DNA from 4 places in the Streptosporangium sp. NPDC000095 genome. Region 2 is predicted to be linked to each of the others. Evidence: riboswitches for the same ligand, from Rfam matches in the RefSeq annotation. Region 2 holds a riboswitch; each other region holds the start of a gene.
The links. A riboswitch is a leader RNA that binds a small molecule or an ion and turns the genes downstream of it on or off. The one in region 2 is predicted to bind cyclic di-AMP.
Positions count from the first base shown of each region.

Region 1: linked by a shared signal. The riboswitch ahead of ACFY3V_RS27185 (C40 family peptidase) and the one ahead of ACFY3V_RS02330 (C40 family peptidase) in region 2 are both predicted to bind cyclic di-AMP.
Region 3: linked by a shared signal. The riboswitch ahead of ACFY3V_RS10790 (hypothetical protein) and the one ahead of ACFY3V_RS02330 (C40 family peptidase) in region 2 are both predicted to bind cyclic di-AMP.
Region 4: linked by a shared signal. The riboswitch ahead of ACFY3V_RS09685 (hypothetical protein) and the one ahead of ACFY3V_RS02330 (C40 family peptidase) in region 2 are both predicted to bind cyclic di-AMP.

Region 1 covers NZ_JBIAZS010000013.1:177,699-182,608, forward strand. The annotation lists gene ACFY3V_RS27175 (hypothetical protein) at 1-254, opposite strand, end outside; gene serA (phosphoglycerate dehydrogenase) at 539-2,128, shown strand; gene ACFY3V_RS27185 (C40 family peptidase) at 2,735-3,343, opposite strand; cyclic di-AMP (ydaO/yuaA leader) riboswitch at 3,331-3,549, opposite strand; gene ACFY3V_RS27190 (3-isopropylmalate dehydrogenase) at 3,705-4,751, shown strand.
Region 2 covers NZ_JBIAZS010000001.1:582,093-587,002, reverse strand. The annotation lists gene ACFY3V_RS02340 (NlpC/P60 family protein) at 1-881, shown strand, start outside; gene ACFY3V_RS02335 (class I SAM-dependent methyltransferase) at 1,115-1,813, shown strand; cyclic di-AMP (ydaO/yuaA leader) riboswitch at 2,153-2,312, shown strand; gene ACFY3V_RS02330 (C40 family peptidase) at 2,395-2,979, shown strand; gene ACFY3V_RS02325 (hypothetical protein) at 3,269-4,117, shown strand; gene ACFY3V_RS02320 (M48 family metallopeptidase) at 4,114-4,910, shown strand, end outside.
Region 3 covers NZ_JBIAZS010000003.1:538,524-543,433, reverse strand. The annotation lists gene ACFY3V_RS10805 (metal-dependent phosphohydrolase) at 1-110, shown strand, start outside; gene ACFY3V_RS10800 (DeoR/GlpR family DNA-binding transcription regulator) at 195-995, shown strand; gene galT (galactose-1-phosphate uridylyltransferase) at 992-2,071, shown strand; cyclic di-AMP (ydaO/yuaA leader) riboswitch at 2,144-2,280, shown strand; gene ACFY3V_RS10790 (hypothetical protein) at 2,284-3,258, shown strand; gene ACFY3V_RS10785 (hypothetical protein) at 3,827-4,084, opposite strand; gene ACFY3V_RS10780 (hypothetical protein) at 4,609-4,910, shown strand, end outside.
Region 4 covers NZ_JBIAZS010000003.1:302,788-307,697, reverse strand. The annotation lists gene ACFY3V_RS09700 (hypothetical protein) at 1-192, shown strand, start outside; gene ACFY3V_RS09695 (roadblock/LC7 domain-containing protein) at 251-631, shown strand; gene ACFY3V_RS09690 (hypothetical protein) at 644-1,015, shown strand; gene ACFY3V_RS09685 (hypothetical protein) at 1,193-2,023, opposite strand; cyclic di-AMP (ydaO/yuaA leader) riboswitch at 2,274-2,423, opposite strand; gene ACFY3V_RS09680 (DUF4253 domain-containing protein) at 2,804-3,550, opposite strand; gene ACFY3V_RS09675 (hypothetical protein) at 3,899-4,216, opposite strand; gene ACFY3V_RS09670 (antibiotic biosynthesis monooxygenase family protein) at 4,533-4,817, shown strand.

The DNA of each region.
Region 1 (4,910 bases), on a different contig from region 2:
GTGACGCGCTGGATGTCGAGGATGGTGTCGGCGTCGCACGCCGACAGCGAGTGGCTGCCGCGGTGCCGCGCGTAGGTGTCCGCCGAGGTGTATCCGAGCAGGACACGATCACCGGCCTGGGTCGTGCCGAGCACGACGGAGCGGTCGGGTCGCACGGCAACCAGGAGTCCCCATTCGGCCAGCGCCGCGAGCAGCCGGTGCGGGTCGCCGTGCTGCGCGAGTACGTTGCCGAGAGCGGGGTTCCCGATGCTCATATGAGGAACGATAGGTAGTGGACCACGGCTTATCAGGGTAATAGCGAAGTTTTCTTGGGATCAAGACCAACTTGAATTTTGGTGCATGAGATCTGTCAAGGACGGGTAATCGCCTCGTGGGTCGCGAGATCCCCTCACGTCCCACCCGTCTCCGGAGCCTCTCCGAGGGGTTTCCCGGTGGCGCGAAGCGTCTCGGATCGCGGGACACTCGTGAACGCGTTCACAAGCGCCGATAGACTACGTGAGGTCCGTGCACCCCTCACCGTCTAGTAAGGATCCAGCCTGTGAACAAGCCCGTCGTACTGGTCGCTGAGGAACTTTCCGAGGCTGGTCTCGCGGTTCTGGGCGCGGACTTCGAAGTCCGCCACACCGACGGCGCCGACCGCGCCCAGTTCCTGCCCGCCCTCGCCGACGTGGACGCGCTCATCGTGCGCAGCGCCACGCAGGTCGACGCCGAGGCGATCGCCAACGCTCCCAGGCTCCGCGTCGTCGCCCGCGCGGGCGTCGGCCTGGACAACGTCGATGTGGAGGCCGCCACCAAGGCCGGTGTCATGGTCGTCAACGCGCCGACCTCCAACATCACCAGCGCCGCCGAGCACACCGTCGCCCTCATCCTCGCCTCCGCCCGCAACGTCGCCCAGGCGCACTCCGCGCTCAAGGGCGGCGAGTGGAAGCGCTCGAAGTACACCGGGGTGGAGCTCGACGAGAAGGTCGTCGCGATCCTCGGCCTCGGCAAGATCGGCCAGCTGGTCGCGCAGCGCCTCCAGCCGTTCGGCGTCGAACTGATCGCCTACGACCCCTACCTGCAGCCGGCCCGCGCCGCGCAGATGGGCGTCCGGCTGGTCTCGCTCGAGGAGGCCCTGAGCGAGGCCGACTTCATCACGGTGCACCTGCCCAAGTCCAAGGAGACCATCGGTCTCATCGGCGACAGGGAGCTCCACGCGGTCAAGCCGAACGTGCGCCTCATCAACGTCGCCCGGGGCGGCATCATCGACGAGAACGCCCTCTACTCCGCCCTCAAGGAGGGCCGCGTCGCCGGCGCCGGCATCGACGTGTTCCCCAAGGAGCCGGTCACCGACAGCCCGCTCTTCGAGCTCGACCAGGTCGTCGTCACCCCGCACCTGGGCGCCTCCACCCACGAGGCCCAGGAGAAGGCGGGCACCCAGGTCGCGCGCAGCGTGAAGCTCGCCCTCGCCGGGGAGTTCGTGCCGGACGCGGTCAACGTCCAGGGCGGTGCCGTCGCCGAGGACGTCAAGCCGGGCCTGCCGCTCGCCGAGAAGCTCGGCCGGGTGTTCACCGCCCTCGCGGGCGAGGTCGCCACCAAGCTCGACGTCGAGGTGCGCGGTGAGATCGCCTCCCACGACGTCCGCGTGCTGGAGCTGGCCGCGCTCAAGGGCGTCTTCACCGACGTGGTCGAGGACTCGGTCACCTACGTCAACGCCCCGCTGCTGGCCAAGGACCGGGGGGTGTCGGTCGAGCTGGTCACCAGCTCCGAGAGCCCCGACTGGCGCAACGTCGTGACGGTCCGCGGCGTCCTCGCCGACGGCCGCACGGTCTCGGTCTCCGGCACCCTGTCCGGGCCGAGGCAGATCACGAAGATCGTCGAGGTCAACGGCTACCAGATGGAGATCGAGCCCACCGACCACCTGTCGTTCTTCACCTACACCGACCGTCCCGGCATCGTCGGCGTGGTCGGCCGTATTCTCGGCGACCACTCGATCAACATCGCCTCGATGCAGGTGGCCCGGGACGCCAAGGGCGGCAAGGCGCTGATCGCCCTCACCGTCGACACCGCGATCCCGGCCGAGGTGATCGACCAGATCGGCGCGGAGATCGGCGCCGACAGCGGCCGCTCGGCCGACCTGGCCGACTAGCCCCGTTTCCCGCGCGTGCCGCGTCGTCGCGGGTCGGTGGCCCTTCCCGATCCAGGACGACATGCGATCACCCAGGACCGATCGGGGGACGTACGGGAAACACGGCCGTGGTCCACCGATGTGGCCGCCGCCCCGATGACCGGGGCGGCGGCCACATCTCGTCTCAGCATGTGAGAAGTGTGTACGCCGGGCGAGACGGCGTTTCCGTGGGCAGGTAGCCTGGAATGAAATGCGCCAGGTTCTCGTAATTCCTACCTGCCGCGGCGAGGCCTGACAGGGGCAGGCCGGCGACTCGCCGCGGTGTTGTGGCGCTTGCCGGCTCCAAGCCCCCGTCGCCGGTCCGTGATCCGGACCCTCGACATCAGGCCTGGTCGGAGTCCCGACCGGAGACTTGACCACCTTCCTTGCTCGCGTGCGACCGAGACGAGATTCGCCATGTACGACATGTATCCCTGGAACCGTCCCGAGGAGACAGAGGACGAGGCCACCGACGCGCTCCAGACCGCTCTGGACCGCAGGGACAACGGTGGTGCCCCCACCCGCTGAACCCGTTCTCGCCGCCACCGGGGCCTCCACGGCCTCCCGGCGGCGATCCGCCGGCGTGTCTCATCCGCCGGGCACGACTTCGGTCGCGAGCTCGACCCGCTTGGCGAGCTGGACCCCCTGCGGGTCGGGGCGGACCGCGCCGACGAAGGAGGCGCGGCGCCAGGAGCTGAGCTTCTCCTCCTTGACGACGTCGCCGCTTTGCGGGGCGTGAACCATGTAGCCGGGCTTTGTGATCATGCCGACGTGGCCGAGGCCGCTGAAGAAGGCCAGGTCACCGGCTCTGAGGTCCTTCCAGGCGATCTTCTTGGAGAAGGCGGCGTACTGGTCGTAGGTGACGCGGGGGAGTTTGATCCCGGCGGCGCCGTAGGCGCGGAGCATCAGGCCGGAGCAGTCGAAGCCGCCGTTGCCGGTGCCGCCCCAGACGTAGGGCGTTCCGCGCTTGGACATGGCCCACTGCACGGCCTTCTGCCAGGCGGGCCTGACGTCCATCGCCTTCAGCGTTTCCTTCAGCGTGGGGGTTTTGAGCGCTGCGGGTCCGGGGGCGGGGGGCGGGGAGGCGGCCAGGGCGGCGGTCGAGGTCGCGCACACCGCGGCGCCGGCGAGGATCAGGGAGGCGGAGATGGACAGGACGCGGGGGAGAACTGTGCCGGACAGGATGATTCCTTCCATAAGGCCGGCCGGGTGAGCTGTCGGGCTCGGGCGTGGAGGCCGCCCTACGGCGCGAGAACGCGCTGATTCGCCCCAAGGGATCCGCCTGATGACGACCGGGAACGCGCTCCGGGGGAGGGGCGGTGTTCTCGGGGGTGCGGTAGATCCCGTAAAGAGTGGTTCCCCGGCTCCGTGCGGGCCCGGTAAGGGGATGGCCCGTACGGATTAGGCAGTGATGTGAATGGGAGGACCATAACGAAACCTCCCTAAACGGTCAATAGGGAGCAAAAAAGGACAAAACGATCAGAGGGTCTGTCGTGCGAACACGTCCGCAGAATGAGACCGGTGTTCAATCGCCGAGACGGACCGGTAAGGTGCCTGCATGGATTCGCGTAACATTCGCCTGGCGGTCATCCCCGGGGACGGAATCGGAGTCGAGGTCGTCGCCGAAGGGCTGAAGGTCCTCGAAGCGGTCGGTACGAAGGTGGAGACCACCACCTACGACCTCGGCGCCAAGCGCTACCACGAAACCGGCGAGACCCTGCCGGACCCGGTCCTCGACGAACTGCGCGGATACGACGCGATCCTGCTCGGCGCGGTCGGCGACCCCAGCGTGCCCCCGGGCATCCTGGAGCGCGACCTGCTGCTCAAGCTCCGCTTCCAGCTCGACCACTACGTGAACCTGCGCCCGGTCAAGCTCTTCCCCGGCGTCGAGACGCCGCTGGGCGGATCCCGCCCCGAGGACATCGACATGATCGTCGTCCGCGAGGGCACCGAGGGCCCGTACGCCGGAGCGGGTGGCGTCATGCGCAGGGGCACGCCGCACGAGATCGCCACCCAGGAGTCGCTGAACACCGCCTACGGCGTCGAGCGCGTCGTGCGTTACGCCTTCGACAAGGCGCTCGGCCGCCCCCGCAAAAAGCTGACGCTGGTCCACAAGACCAACGTGCTCACCTACGCCGGCGACCTCTGGGCCCGCACCTTCGACCGCGTCGGCCTGGAATATCCCGAGGTCCAGACCGACTACTGCCACGTCGACGCGGCCTCGATGTTCTTCGTCAGCCAGCCGGAGCGCTTCGACGTGATCGTCACCGACAACCTCTTCGGTGACATCCTCACCGACATCGGCGCGGCGATCGCCGGCGGCATCGGTCTGGCGGCGAGCGGCAACGTCAACCCCGACCGCACCGCGCCGAGCATGTTCGAGCCGGTTCACGGCAGCGCCCCCGACATCGCGGGCCAGGGCAAGGCCGACCCGACCGCCACGATCCTGTCGGTCGCCATGCTCCTCGACCACCTCGGTATGGCCGCCGAGGCCACCAGGGTCGAGCAGGCCGTCGCCGACGACCTGGTCGAGCGGACGGCCGGCCGGGCCGGCCGGACCACCCACGAGATCGGCGACGACATCACCGCCCGAGTAGCCGGCTGAGGAAGCCGCCTCCCTCGACCCCGACGCGCCTGGCGGCTCACCTGAGCCGCCAGGCGCGTTTTTGTTTCTCCAGCACTGCCGGTTTTCGGCATGGATGGAGTAGTTTCCCGTTACCCGGTCCGACGCAGAATGGACCCAAGGGTAAGCCAGACCTCAAGA
Region 2 (4,910 bases):
CCCCCGCCGAGGCGAAGAAGAAGCTGGAGAAGCTCAACGAGCAGGCCGACCAGATCGTCGAGAAGTACAACCAGGCCTCGGAGAAGTGGAAGCGGGCCAGGAAGAAGTACGGCGATCTGAACGCCGATCTGACCCGCCAGAACAAGCAGGTCGCCGGGCTGCGCAAGGAGCTCGTCTCGATGGCCGTCAGCAGCTACCAGGTCGGGTCGATCAACGGCTGGGAAGGCATGATCTACCAGTCCGACCCCGGTGCCCTGCTGAGCGGCCTGGCGGCCGCCGACCAGATGTCCACCTCCCGCGCCCAGTCGCTGAACGCCTTCGACGAGGCCACCAAGGCGCTGCGGATCGGCCGGGACGAGGCGAAGAAGGCCCTGGTCGACGCCGACAAGACGCGGGACGAGCTGGCCGAGGAGAAGGCCAAGGCCGAAAAGATGGTGAGGGCACAGACGAAGCTCCTGCGCGAGCTCAACGCCTTCAAGGTGGGCAACCCGCAGAGCACCGGGGTCCAGTACACCGGCTCAGCCTCGGGCAACGCCCGCGCCGCCCTGCAGTTCGCCTTCGCCCAGATCGGCAAGCCCTACCGGTACGGCGGCACGGGTCCCAGCGGCTGGGACTGCTCCGGTCTGGTCCAGAGCGCCTGGCGCAACGGGGGAGTCTCCCTTCCCCGGACGACCTGGGAGCAGTGGAGCTGGGGTGCGAGCCGCAAGGTCTCCCTGAGCGACCTCCAGCCCGGCGACCTCATCTTCAGCGAGGGCCTCGGCCACGTCAGCATGTACGCGGGCAACGGCCAGATCGTGCACGCCCCGCAGACGGGCGACGTCGTCAAGACCGTTCCGCTGTCGTCCTACGGCCGTCGCATCGTCGGAGCCGTCCGCCCCTGAGCGTTGCCCCCGCAGCGTTGCCCTGCAGCGTTGTCAGTGGCCGTCAGTGGCCGCCATGGCTCCCCGGTGGCGCCCGGTGCCCCAGGCGGTCCCCCGGTGCTCCCCTGTGGCTCAGCGGCCCCACGGCGGCTCCGTCCGCAGTGGCCTGCGAGGCGACGGCGCGGCTCCCGGCCGGGTGAGGTGCCGGGAAAAACCGGATGTGCCGGGCGCGGTGCTGCTGCGAGCATCGGAACATGATCAAACCATGGATACCCGACGAGCTCGCGTACGCCGGACCTGAGCACCTCGACGCCGCGTTCGTCGCCGGGTTCGACCGGAAGCAGGGCAGGCCCGACCCCGAAGAGGACCTCGCCGTGCTCGCGAGGCACGGCGTGGGGGAGAGCGCGACGGTGGTGGAGTTCGGCGCGGGGACCGGACAGTTCGCCCTGGCCGCGGCGCGGCGGTTCTCGCGGGTGGTGGCGGTGGACGTCTCCCCGGCGATGCACGACTTCCTGGCCGCCCGTGCCGCCGAGAACGGGCTCTCCGCCGTCGAGTGCGTGCGGGCGGGCTTCCTGTCCTACGAGCACACCGGGCCGCCCGCCGACGCGGTCTACACCCGCCACGCACTCCATCAGCTCCCCGACCTCTGGAAGGCCGTCGCGCTCGACCGCGTCGCGCGGATCGTACGGCCGGGGGGCGTCCTGCGCCTGCGTGACCTGATCTTCGACTTCCGGCCGGACGAGGCCGACGCCGTGTTCGGCCGCTGGCTCGACGGCGCGGCGGACGACCCCGCGCTCGGCTACACGCGCGAGGACTACGCCGAGCATCTGCGCACCGAGTACAGCACCTTCAGATGGCTGCTCGAACCGATGCTGGACGCCGCCGGCTTCGAGATCGTCGAGGCGGACTTCCAGCAGTCGATCTACGGGGCCTACACCTGTGTCAGGCGCTGAGAGCGTCCGGCCGACCGTCCGGGAACGGTCCATCATCAGTGGATCGCGATGAGTGTGACGAACATTACGAAACCGTGATTTGCCGGGCGTGATGCGAAGGATGTGACGAGGGTCATATCTCATTAGCATAAATGGCCATTAAGCAGGGATAACAGGAAGATCAAGAAGGGTGTCGGCTCTCCCGGATTTGGGGAATGCTTTGCCGAACGTTGGGGATCGGGGTAACTTCTGGCGTCGCGACGTGCAAGCCACGCCGTCGCGGCGAATGTCGGTCTTCGGGCCGGTTCCCTTATAAGAATCCAGCCGGCCGCCGTGCCCCCACCCGGGGGTGGAGATCATTACGGCGGCCCGCCGAATCCATGCAGCCAGGAGGCATGGAACCGGGGACCCAAAAGGCCCAGCACGCTGCGGCCAGGGGTGAATCGGCATGTTTATGCCGTAGGGCATCTTCCAAGCCCGAATCCGTCAGCTAACCCGGTAGGCATCAGTGGAAGCCCCAAGGAGAAATCCTGTCCAGCACCCTGCACAACCCTCGTCTGTCGCGCCTTTTCCGCCTTTCCCTCGGCGGTATCGCCCTCACGTTGACCGCCTCAGCCGGAGCGGTCACCCTCGGGCCCACGGCGGCGCAGGCGGCGGACGGTCCTCCCGAGATCCTGGTCAACAGTGCGGCCGGCGTCTCTGAGAAGACCGAAAGCACCACCAAGACCGTCACTCAGGCCTCGGCCACAGCCACGGCGAAGGCCAAGGCCACGGCGAAGGCCAAGGTGAAGGCCAAGGCCAAGATGAGCAAGGCGGCACGACAGAAGGTACGGGCCGGTAAGGCGGTCTCGACGGCCAAGAAGCAGATCGGCACCCCTTACCGCTGGGGAGCCTCCGGGCCCGGAGCGTTCGACTGCTCGGGGCTCGTCCGGTACGCCTGGAAGAAGGCGGGTGTGTCCCTCCCCAGGGTCACGCACAGCCAGTACAGGGCGATCAAGAAGAAGGTCTCGTGGAGCAAACTGCGCCCCGGTGACCTGATGTTCTTCAGCGGGAAGGGCCACGTCGGCATGTACGTCGGCAAGGGCAGGATGGTCCACTCGCCGAGCAGTGGCAAGACGGTTCGTGTCGTGAAGCTGGCGGGCTACTACAAGTCCTCCTTCGCCGGAGCGGCACGGCCCGGAGCCTGAGCCCGCGCTCGGGTGGGGGACCCGGGACCGCGTCGAGCGCGGCTCCCGAACTCCGAACCCGAGTGCCGGACCCGAGCACGGCGCCCGAGCGCCGGACCCGAGCACGGTGCCTGAGCACCGCGCCCGAGTACGGGAGCCCGAGCCCGCGTCCGGGCACACGCCGGAGGCGCGTCGAAAGCGCGTGCCGAAAGCACACGCCCGAGCACGGAAAAGCGGCCCCGGCCCTCCACCAGGAGGGCCGGGGCCGCTCCATGCCGGTCGAGATGCCGGTCAAGTACCATCGGCTCGTATGTCCGTCCCGAAAGGGCGCCGCGCCGTGCTCGCCGGGATGCTGGCGCTGATGAGCGCCGGTCCGTTCGCCGGGACGGGCCCCCTCCTGGCCGGAGCCGCCCCGCTCCTCCCGCACGGCCCGTACGATGCCCGGCGCCTCCTCCGGGACCCGGGCGACCTCCGCGACCTGTGGCCGGGTGCCGCCGTCACCGTCAGGGGCGAGCACTCCCTCGTGATCGGCCACGGCGTCCCCGACGCCGTCCTGCGGGATCTGGCGGCGAGGGCCGACCGCGCCCGCGCGACGATCGCGGAGATCTGGGGGCCGGTCCCCGCGGTGATCCTCTTTCCCGCCGACGACGCCGAGGCCGCGACGCTCGCCGGAGCCGGCAGCACCCGCGGCCTGGCCGCGATGGCGACCGCGGACCGGGTGATCGTCCTGCCCTCGGGATACGCCAGGCTCACCGAGACCGGCAGGGACGTGGTGATCACCCACGAGCTCGCCCACGTGGCCACCGGCGCGACCCGTGGTGGCCGGGTGCCGATGTGGCTGTCGGAGGGCTTCGCCGACTACGTGGGCTACCGCGACGCCGGGATCGCGGTGCGCACGGCCGCCGCCGAGCTGGCCGCCGAGGTGCGCGCGGGCGTCCTGCCCGAGCGTCTGCCGGGACCGGCCGACTTCGCCCCCGGTGCGCCGAGGCTCGCGCAGGCGTACGAGGAGGCGTGGCTCGCCTGCCGGTTCGTCGCGGAGCGCTTCGGGGAGAAGGCGCTGGTGAGGCTCTACGGTAGCGATGTCGGGAGCGCGCTCGGCCTGTCGCCGGCCGAGTTCACCGCATCCTGGCGCGACTACCTCGGGAAGGAACTCACGTGACGCTGAGCACGAAGGACGCGCCCTCGGGCGTGCGGTCGGCGGGATGGGCGACGGCCGGCCTGGGGGCGGTCACGCTGGCGGTCGTGGCGTTCACCACGCCCTGGAGCGTGCTGCCCGACGGAGCTCCGCCCGTCACCCCTGATCCGGCCCGCGACTTCACCGCCGAGCAGATCGCCAGGGCCGAGACGTTCGACGCGCTGGTCAGCCTTCCCGGCTACCTGTCGCTCGGCCTGACGCTGGTCGTGGCGGGGGTGCTGATCGCCACCCCGCTGGGCGCGCGGCTCGTCGACCGGCTGCCGGGGCCGTGGTGGCTGCGGACGCTGCTCGGCGTGCTGGCGCTGTCGGTGGCCGTGGCGATCCTGCGCTGGCCCCTGGGGATGTGGTCGGAGGGCTACCTGCGCGACTTCGGGCTGTCCACCCAGGCATGGCCCGCGTGGGCGGCGGACCGGGCCAAGAGCACCGGCATCGGCGCCGGGCTGACCGCGATCATGGTGGTGGCGGTGATCGGCCTGGCGCGACGCTACCGGCGCTGGTGGATCCCCGCGGCGGCCGGGGCGTTCGTCCTGACCGTCGCGGCCTCCTTCGCCTACCCGGTGCTCATCGAACCGGTCTTCAACGACTTCAGGCCGCTGGAGGCCGGGCCACTTCGCGACGACCTGCTCGCGATGGCCGACAGGGACGGCGTGCCGGTCGAGAACGTGCTCGTCGCCGACGCCTCCCGGCGGACCACCGCGCTCAACGCGTACGTCTCCGGATTCGGCGCGACCCGCAGGATCGTGGTCTACGACACGCT
Region 3 (4,910 bases), on a different contig from region 2:
GAAGGGCCGCGGTGCTGCGCTCGCTGCTCGATCTTCCGGTGATCTTCCATGTCGCCGATCTGGAGGGGGCGGCAAGGGCGAACATCGCGGCGGAGCTTGATCGACTGTGAGCGGCCGGCCACCACAATCCAACAACCTCCCCCACCTGGTCGTGGTATTTTGGTGGAATCTGATGGATTAAGGGGAGTGAGGCGATGCTCGCCCAGCAGCGACAGCAGGCGATCCTGGAAAGGGTGCGCGGCAGCGGCGGGGTCAGGGTCGCCGATCTCGTCCGGGAGCTCGGCGTGTCCGACATGACGATCCGGCGCGACCTCGAGGTGCTCTCCGAGCGCGGCCTGGTGGAGAAGGTCCACGGTGGCGCCACCGCCGCCGGGCCGGGCTCGACCGAAGAGCCGGGTTTCGCCGCCAAGTCGGTGCGCCAGCAGGCGGAGAAGGAGACGATCGCCCGGCACGCCGCCCGGCTCGTCCGGCCGGCCACCGCCGTCGCGCTCTCCGCGGGCACCACGACCTGGACGCTCGCCCACCATCTCGTCGACGTGCCCGAGCTGACCGTGATCACCAACTCGATCCGGGTCGCCGACGTCTTCCACCGCTCCCCCAGGGCCGACCAGACGGTCGTGCTGACCGGCGGGGTCCGCACCCCCTCCGACGCGCTGGTCGGTCCGGTCGCGGTCTCGGCGATCCGCGGCCTGCACGTCGACACCCTCTTCCTCGGCGTGCACGGTATGAGCACCCGCGCCGGGTTCACCACCCCCAACCTGCTCGAGGCCGAGACCAACCGCGAACTGGTCGCCTCCGCGCACCGCCTGGTGGTGCTCGCCGACCACACCAAGTGGGGCACGGTCGGCATCAGCACGATCGCCGAGCTGGCCGAGGCCCACATCGTGGTCACCGACTCCGGCATGACCGAGAAGGCCCGCGAGGAGCTCGCCGCCTCGGTGGGCGAGATGATCATCACCGACCCCCAGCGCGAGAGCGAGATCGCCGGCCGATGAAGCGTACGATCACCCACCTGGCCGACGGCCGGGAGCTTTTCTACTTCGACCGGCGCGACGACGCCGACCGCACGGCACCCGACCGGCGCGACCTGCCGCCCCGTCCCGCCGCCTCCGAGCTGCGCTACGACCCGCTCACCGAGGAGTGGATCGCGGTGGCCGGGCACCGCCAGGGCCGCACCTTCCTTCCCCCCGTTAACGAGTGCCCGCTCTGTCCCTCGACTCCGGGCAATCTCACCGAGGTCCCCTCCTCCGACTACGAGGTGGTGGTCTTCGAGAACCGGTTCCCCTCGTTCTCCGCCCAGCCGGGCGACCACCGGCCGATCGGAGGGTTGAGCGAGGTCCGTCCGGGGGTCGGCAGGTGCGAGGTGGTCTGCTTCACCTCCGAGCACGACTCCGCGTTCTCGCGGCTCTCCCCCGAGCGGGTCGAACTGGTCATGGAGGCCTGGGTCGACCGTACGGCGGAGCTGTCGGCGACGCCCGGCGTGGAGCAGGTCTTCTGCTTCGAGAACCGGGGGGCGGAGATCGGCATCACCCTGGCCCACCCGCACGGCCAGATCTACGCGTACCCCTACGTGACCCCGCGCACCAGGCTCACCCTCGGGGCGGCCGAGCGCCACAGGGAGCGGACGGGCGGCAACCTGTTCGCCGACGTCCTGGCCGCGGAGCGTGCGGCCGAGATCCGGGTGGTGGGCTCGAACGAGCACTGGACGGCCTTCGTCCCCGCCGCGGCGCGCTGGCCCGTGGAGGTCCACCTCTACCCGCACCGCAGGGTCCCCGACCTGGTCGCGCTGGACGCCGGGGAACGCGCGGCGTTCGGCCCCCTCTACACCGACGTGCTCCGCCGCCTCGACGGGATCTTCGGCGTGCCCATGCCGTACGTCGCGGCCTGGCACCAGGCACCGGTCTCCACCGGCCGCGATCTGTCGTACGCGCACATGGAGCTGTTCAGCATCCGCCGCGCGCCGGACAAGCTGAAATACCTCGCCGGGTCGGAGTCGGCGATGGGCGCCTTCGTGAACGACGTGTCGCCCGAGGCGACAGCACAACTGCTGCGCTCTGTTGTCACGAACTGATTACCACTTGGTCTCGTCTTGAGGTCGCATGACCTGCTGTTTACCACTACTATCCTTCCCACATCGGCTGTAAACGCTGATTTGCCTAATCCCGGGCACCTTGCCCGGGAGCCGGGGAACCACCGCACCTGGGGTGAAACCACTTCGGTGGAAGGGCTTCCTCCAGCCCGAACCCGTCAGCTAACCCGGTAGGCGTAAGGAGAGGAGAGTGCGTGGCGGCCCCGTCCCCCACGTTCCGTCGGCGTGCGTCTCTGGCCCTCTGCCTGAGCTCGATCGTCGTGTTCACCATCGGCGCCCCCACCGCCGGAAGCGCGGACCCCAAGCCCACCGAGGCCAAGCTCCGCGCCGAGCTGGCCAAGCTCGGCAAGCAGGTCGACAAGCTGATCGAGACCTACGCGGCCACCCGCGAGTCGCTCAAGATGGCGCAGAAGGCCGAGATCGTCGCCAAGCAGAACCTGGAAAAGGCCGAGAAGACCTACGTCGAGGCCAAGCGGGAGGTCGACTCCATCGTCCAGTTGCGCTACCAGAGCAGCGGCGGAGGGCTGCCCGCGCTGATGTTCTCCGGCGACATGGGCGCCGCCGCGGTGATGGAGCAGCTCACCGCCCAGCAGGCCGCCCACCTGGAGGGCTTCGTCAACAGCATCGACCGCAGGAAGCGGGCGGCCGAGACGGCCGCCAGGCTCACCGACGAGATCGGCGACGAGGCCAAGGAGGTGCAGGCGCAGCGAGAGAAGGCCGAGAAGCTGATCCGCGACATGAAGAACAAGCTCGACCGGCTCGCCCCCACCGGTTCCGGCCGTCGCGCCGACGGCAGCTGGGCGCCGCAACTGCCCACCGGCCCCGACAACATCACCGACCGCACCCGGATCATGCGCGACGCCGTCATGAGGCGCTTCAACCTGCCGTACTCGGTCGGCTGCTACCGGGCCGTCAACGACGGCGGCGAGCATCCTCTGGGCCGCGCCTGCGACTTCATGATGAGCGCCGGTGGCGCGATGCCCACGGCCGCCAACCTCGCGCTCGGCGACGAGATCGCCGCCTGGGCCATCAAGAACAAGGCCAAACTCGGCGTGAAGTACGTGATCTGGCGCCAGCGCATCAACCACGGCTCCGGCTGGAGGTTCATGTCGAACCGAGGCGGCATCACGGCCAACCACTTCGACCATCCGCACATCTCGATGTACTGAACCACCAGACTTCTGCCCTGCGGTGATCTTGTCGCAAGGTCCTCTCAGGACACTTCGCGGACTTCCCGCTTCATGATCTTCGGTTGGCGCGCGATAGAGCGTAGGGCGGCGGAGTCCTGCACGGACGCGCAGGACGGGTTCCCCTGGACGAGCAGGTCCTGAGTCCGACCAGTTGATCGAGTGACGGATGGGAGGTGGCCCGGTTGCGCCCGTAGGTCACCCGGCGCGGCAGGGGGGCGACCAACGAAGACAGATTGGAGGCCGGCTTTTCGCATCCGGCACCACCCGGTCACCCAGCGGTTCCCGAGCCGGACGACGCCCTCGCCGGATCCATCGGTCCCGGGCCCAGGCACTTGCGGCAGGCGATCCTTCCCTCGTCCAAAGCCGCACCGCTGCGGCTTCTTGTGATGAGAACTCATCCACCGGAGGCTCCGCGTCTTTCTCTCCGGCCTTCGGCGAGTTCTCCCGAAAGGCCCGAAACGCCACGGGCGGCGTACCGGATATCCGCAACTGCCCGAATTATTTCTCTGAAATCACCTCATCATCGAGGCGCATAACCATTGGTTATTCAATCCTTACGGAAAGAGCCATTGCTGTTATTGATGGCCGGGGCGATCAGCGCATTCCCGTCGAAGCCATTCGTATAGAACGCTTTGATCTTGATTAGCGTTACCCTCGTCCGAGCGTGGTTCCTGAAGTAGCCCACCGCCCGCACGTCTGCCGGGTGTCGGAACGCATACGTGTTGGAGCATTCATGAAATCCGGTGCCGGTGTGAGCATGGGTCTTGATCCGAACCATCTTGACGTCGGGAGGCACGACCGTCACGGGTTCGGAAAGAAACGATCGGTCACCTTCCAGGTCGCCGGCTCGCAGTGGCCCGCTTGAGCCTGTTGCAGGACCGGGCGCGGGTTCAGCCGAGATCAGGTTCCACTGGTCGATCCAGGCACGGGCCCGACCATGTCCGCACCGTCATCACCTGGCGCGCAGGACCCGGCAGGATCCAGCGCCCGTATGCCGACCATATTCTCTGAATATACCAAGGTCGTATAGATTTCGGTCGGCGCAAAACTCGAAAAACGCTTGAAGGGAAGGGAATTGTAGCGACCAGCAAGCAGAAGAGGATCGCAGGCGTCGTGTCCGTTCTCGGCGTTTCGGCTGACGTCGTTATCGGGGCAGCGCCGAAATGCGGATGTGCGAGGGCCACGTGCTCAGCGCCCGCGCAGCCAGCCGGCTCCATCTTCACCCGGCTCGACGCTCACCCTTCGGCCTGACCACGCTTCTCGAAAGTACCTGCCGACCGGTCAGATGATCGTTTGTCCAGAAACGCCTTGCATGGTGAAGGAGAACCAGTGCGACCCCTTACGCGATTCCGGCTTCCCACGATCGGAGTGGCTCTCACCGCCGCCCTCGGAGCCGGGCTGCTCGTGGCACCCGCCGCACACGCCGCACCCAACCAAAAAATCAGCTACGTCAAGCGAGTCAAGCCGGTCCAGTCCGTGATCACCTATGTCGCGATCAAGGACCACCGTGGCCGGAATTACCCGATCAAGGTGACCACCACCTGGGCCTACAAGTCCTCCAAGTCCGCGCAGCTGCGGTCCATCGTGATCCGCGAGAACGGCTTCCCCAAGGGCGGGTGCATCTTTCCGGA
Region 4 (4,910 bases), on a different contig from region 2:
CCGGAGCCCGGTCCGGCCGAGGCCCCCGCCGCCCCGGACCCGCTGCCCAGGCGGACGAAGGGCGCCACGGAGATCCCGGCGGCCGGGACGGGCTCCGTGGAGACGTCGGAGTGGATCCCCAGGGCGAACGGGGACCCGGCCGACGTCAACCTGCTCATCCGGCTCAGGAACGCATTGGAGGCAATGACTTGAGCCCGGTCACATGCCGATAAGGCTACGGACGCTGAAGTTGATCGGAAGGAGGATGCCGGTGGAACTGCGCGAGGAGATACGCCGTGAGATGGCGATGCTGCGAGAACGCGTACCCGACGTGGACGGGAGCATCGCGTGCAGTGTCGACGGCCTGACGATAGCCAGCGACCTGAGAAACGACGTCGAGCAGACGGGCGCGCTCTCCTCCGCGGTGCTCGCCCTGAGCCGCCGGATGACGGGCATCGCCGGCAAGGGCGCCTTCGAGGAGACGCTCATCTCCGGAACCAACGGCTACGCGGCGTTCTACGCCGCCGGACCCAAGATCGTTCTCACAGTCCTGGCACGCCCGGGGACCAATCTCGGGCTGCTCAGGCTGGAGGGCCGCAGAACGGCGGACCGACTCGCCGCCGTCAGCTCACGCACATCGATATCCCAGTGATCGGAGACAGTAATGGGCAACATGGACATCTCGCTCAAGGAGATGATGGCGATCGACGGTGCCATCGGCGCGGTCGTCGTCGACTACAACAGCGGGATGGCGCTCGGCGCGCTCGGCGGGTCCAAGGACCTCGACCTCCAGGTCGCGGCCGCGGGTAACACCGAGGTCGTCAGGGCGAAGATGCGGACCATGGAGTCGCTCGGCCTCAAGGACGGCATCGAGGACATCCTCATCACGCTCGGCACGCAGTATCACGTGATCCGCCCGATCTCGGGCCGGAGCGGTAAAGGGCTGTTCCTCTACCTGGCCCTCGACCGGAACCGGGCCAACCTCGCACTCGCCCGGCACAGCCTGCGCGGCATCGAGGAGAAGCTCGAAGTCTGACCCTTTGGTTCGCGGTCCGCGCCCCGGCAGGCGCGGACCGCACCGGAACCCTCGGCGTTTCGAGGATGGTTCTTCCCGATGGCCGCGCCGCCGGGGACGGTGACGGCTCTTTTTGGCCGCCACACCGTCGGAGCCGGTGACGAGGACCGTCTCTGCCCGGTGGCCGCGCCGTCGGGGTCAGTTCTCCTCTGCGGCCACGCCGCCGGGGACGTACTCGGAGACATGCTCGACCATCACCTTGGGCTTGCCGAGCCAGGGTCGCGCCTCCGCGCTCACCAGCTGGGTCTGCAGGCCGATGCCCAGCTTCCTCGCCATCGCGAAGACGGTCGTCGGCGGCTGGGCCGGGTTGGTGTCCCTGCGGTTCCACGCGCCGGTGGAGAACGCGACCGGGTGGTTCTTGATCCCCGTGCCGCCGCCCCACTTGGTGACGACGTACTGGATGTCGATGTGGCCCATGCCACCGTTGCCGTCCACGCCGAGCGTGCCGGCGTTGAACGTGCCGCCGGTCAGGTCGGCGAAGGTCTTGGCGTCGATGTCGATCATGATGCCCTGGTTGGAGGGGTTACCCGGGCCGCGGTCGCCGACGAAGAACTTCGCCTTCTTGCCCTTGTAGAGGATGTATCCCTCGGTGAACAGGGGCCAGCTCGGGCTGGCGATCATGCCCTTCTGCATCGGCTTGCCGCTGGCGGGAAGTCCGGTGTCACCGGCCCGGCCCGAGGAGTCGTCCCAGAAGTAGGAGGCCGTGGTCGCGCCCTGGAGGAGAACGGCCTCGGTACCGGCGGGCGCGCCCGCCGCCGGGTCGTTCGCGAGGCGGGTGGAGGCGGGGGCCGCGGAGGCGGGGGCCGCGGAGGCGGGGAGCGCGAGGGCGACACCGCCGGAGACGAGGAGGCTCGCGGCGGTGAGGGCCGCGGCGAGGCCGCGCCCGAGGGAGGTGTTCCTGTACGGGGATCGCTCGCCCGGACAGGGCGTGTTCAGGTCGTTCTTGTGCATACCAAAGGAGGGGTGCATGGAGAAATGGCTCTTTCGCGAGGGAACGGGGCGGCCAGGTGCGAACACCGAAGGGGTGCACTGGCGGGGACGCGCTCATCGGAAAAGGTGGCGTAGCCGGATCAGCCGATCGCTACGCGGAGCACGGTCCTGAAGGTGCCACGATCAGGCGCGGCGGCGAGGTCGAGGGGACGGGGGGCGGCGTTGAAGTTCAGGTGGTCGGTGCCGACAGGGGGTCCACCGACGTGGTGACGCGGTGATCCATGAGGGGATCTCCTCTCCATCTCGTCTACCGGGTTAGCTGACGGGTTCGGGCGGTGGAGTTGCCCTACCGCCGCGCGTTCGCGGCGGATTCACCCCGGAAAATTGGTTCCCCGGCTCCGGAGCCCTGCGGGCCCTCGGGATTCGACGTCGGCCGGCCGCCTCCTCTTGTGAAGGGCAGGTCGCCAACCGATAACAGTGGACACTACCCACCAAACCGGACAAAGCAAAGCAAACACCATGAAAAACCCAGAAGATCTACCTACAAGCTTCAAGGAAGCCCCATCGATCGCCCCGCCAGGTCGGCACCCGCCCTACCAGCGAGAACGCCTTCCCCAACCCGGCATCCGCCGCGAGAACCCCCGCCCCGGACCCGTACGAGGGCCTTCCCACCGGCGGCCGGCACCCCCGCCCGCGGGACGAAGCTCCTCCCCCGAGACCCACACAGGGCCTCCTCACCGGGGGGTCGACAGCCCATCGCGGGCCCCTCACCGAGACCCGCACGGGATCTCCCCCACCCCGCGGGTCATCCCCGTCCGGTCAGTCCCACCAGAACGACCAGGCGTTCCTGCCCTTGATCTGCTCGGCGTAGTCGACGAGGGTCCCCGCTCCCTGGATGATGCTGTCGGGGCAGAACGTCCAGTGTTCCGCCGCGACGTGCAGGGCGTGCTCGGAGGTCGTCGGCGGCGCGGCGACGCTGAGGTCGAGGGTGTTGAACCCCATTCCGACCACCCGCACCCCGAACCTCTCCTCCCAGCTCCGTACGACGGCCGCGAGCGGGACCATCCACTCGTTGTGGTTCAGGGCGCCCTGCCAGCCCATCACGGCCAGGGCGTCGGCCCCGCGCTCCACCGCGACGAGCCCGAGCGGGGTCCTGCGCTCGGCCACCAGCCCGGCGTACCAGTCGGCGACCACACCGGGATCGGCGGCGAGCCTTCCCGCCGGCGCCGGGCCCGGACACTCGGGACCGTAGGGATCGAGGAGTTCGAGCTGGTCCAGGGTCGCCCTCTCGATCCAGTCGGACCACACCTCGGCCATGAACGCGGCGGCGTTGTAGTTGTCGATCTGAGCGGCGGTGTCGGGGGCGATCTGACCCGCCGACCAGGGCTGGACGGAGTCCTCCAGCAGGACCGGCCACAGGCCCGACTGCTCGTGCTGAGCCCTCAACCGGGCCCAGTACTCACCGGAGACCGTCACCTCACTCAGCCAGAACGCCGGACGGCGACGGACCGCGAGCTGAGCGTAACCGGGGTCGGGCCACACCACGTCCCCCGGCGGCAACTCCACCGAGAGCCTCCTGCCCCCGCCTCCCCCGTCCCCCTCGCCTTCGTGGGCTCCTTCTCCCCCATCGGCGAACAACTGGCCCAGAACTGGCGGGAGTCTCTCACGCTCGCAATCGCTCATCTCTACCGATCCGATCCTGACCACGGATCAATTTTGGCCTGTCAACCACCCCGAGGGACAGTTCTGCCCTGGTCCAGGCAAAAATTATCGGTACAGAGAGGAACGAAGCCGAGCGGGTGCCACCCCTCCACGCCCGACGAATGCTCAACGAGGCCGTTCGGGGCCGCACGTCACGTCCGCGAGGGCGCCGTGAGTCTCGGGGGTAATGGACAGGCCCGCGAAGCCGGAGAGCTAGGGCTCGAAGAGCACCAGGGGATGGCGCCGCGTCATCTCCAGGACCACGCGGCACACCTCCCCCGCCCGTGGGAAGACCGCGTTCATCAGCACGAAGTCCTCCCCCACGGTGAGCGGCTCGGACCACGGTGAGGCGCCGTAGTTCTCGACGGTCAGGTCGGGGAAGAGCGCCGTCAACTCCTCGTAGAAGGCCGCCACCTCCGGGCGCGGCTCACCGGGCGCGGCTCCGCTCTCGTCCCAGGCGAGATATCGAAGAAGGGCCTCCCGCGCGGTGATCGGTCCGGCCGCGAACCAGACTCCGAGATCAAAGCTCACACCATGTCCTCGTCGTCCTCGTCGTCCTCGTCGTCCTCGTCGTCCTCGTCGTCCTCGTCGTCGCCTGCCCAGCCGTCGAATCCTACGTGCCCGGCGGACACCTGATATGCGCGAACCGTACGGAAAGGTCGACGCCCGAGATGCGCGACCGGCGCGGAAGGATCGACGTCTGGAATGCGCGACCGGCGCGGAGGACGGACACCTTTATATACGCGGCCGACGAGGAGGGGGCGCGGTGGGCCAGGACAACGCGAAAAGGGGGCACGCGTGTCCATGAGCGAGGCTAAATGTCGGTGGCGGGCCGTACCCTGCCAGCGTGATCATTATCTCCGGCTGGATCCGTGTCGACCCCGATGCCCGTGACGACTACCTCAAGGGATGCGTGAGCGTGATCGAGCAGGCCCGCGCCGCGTCCGGCTGCCTCGACTTCACACTCGGCGCCGACCTCGTCGACACCGGCCGGATCAACGTCTACGAGCGATGGGAGTCGGAGGAGACCCTCGACGCCTTCCGGGGTTCCGGGCCGAGCGACGGCCAGGAGACGATGATCCGCGACGCCGAGGTGTCTCGCTACCAGATCTCCGGCGTCGGCCCCGCCTGAGCGGGAGGCGACAGATCTCCCCTCCACCGGGGAGGGGGACGGCGACGCGGTTCAGGGTCCGGGGTCCGGCAGACTGGATATGACAGAAAGGGG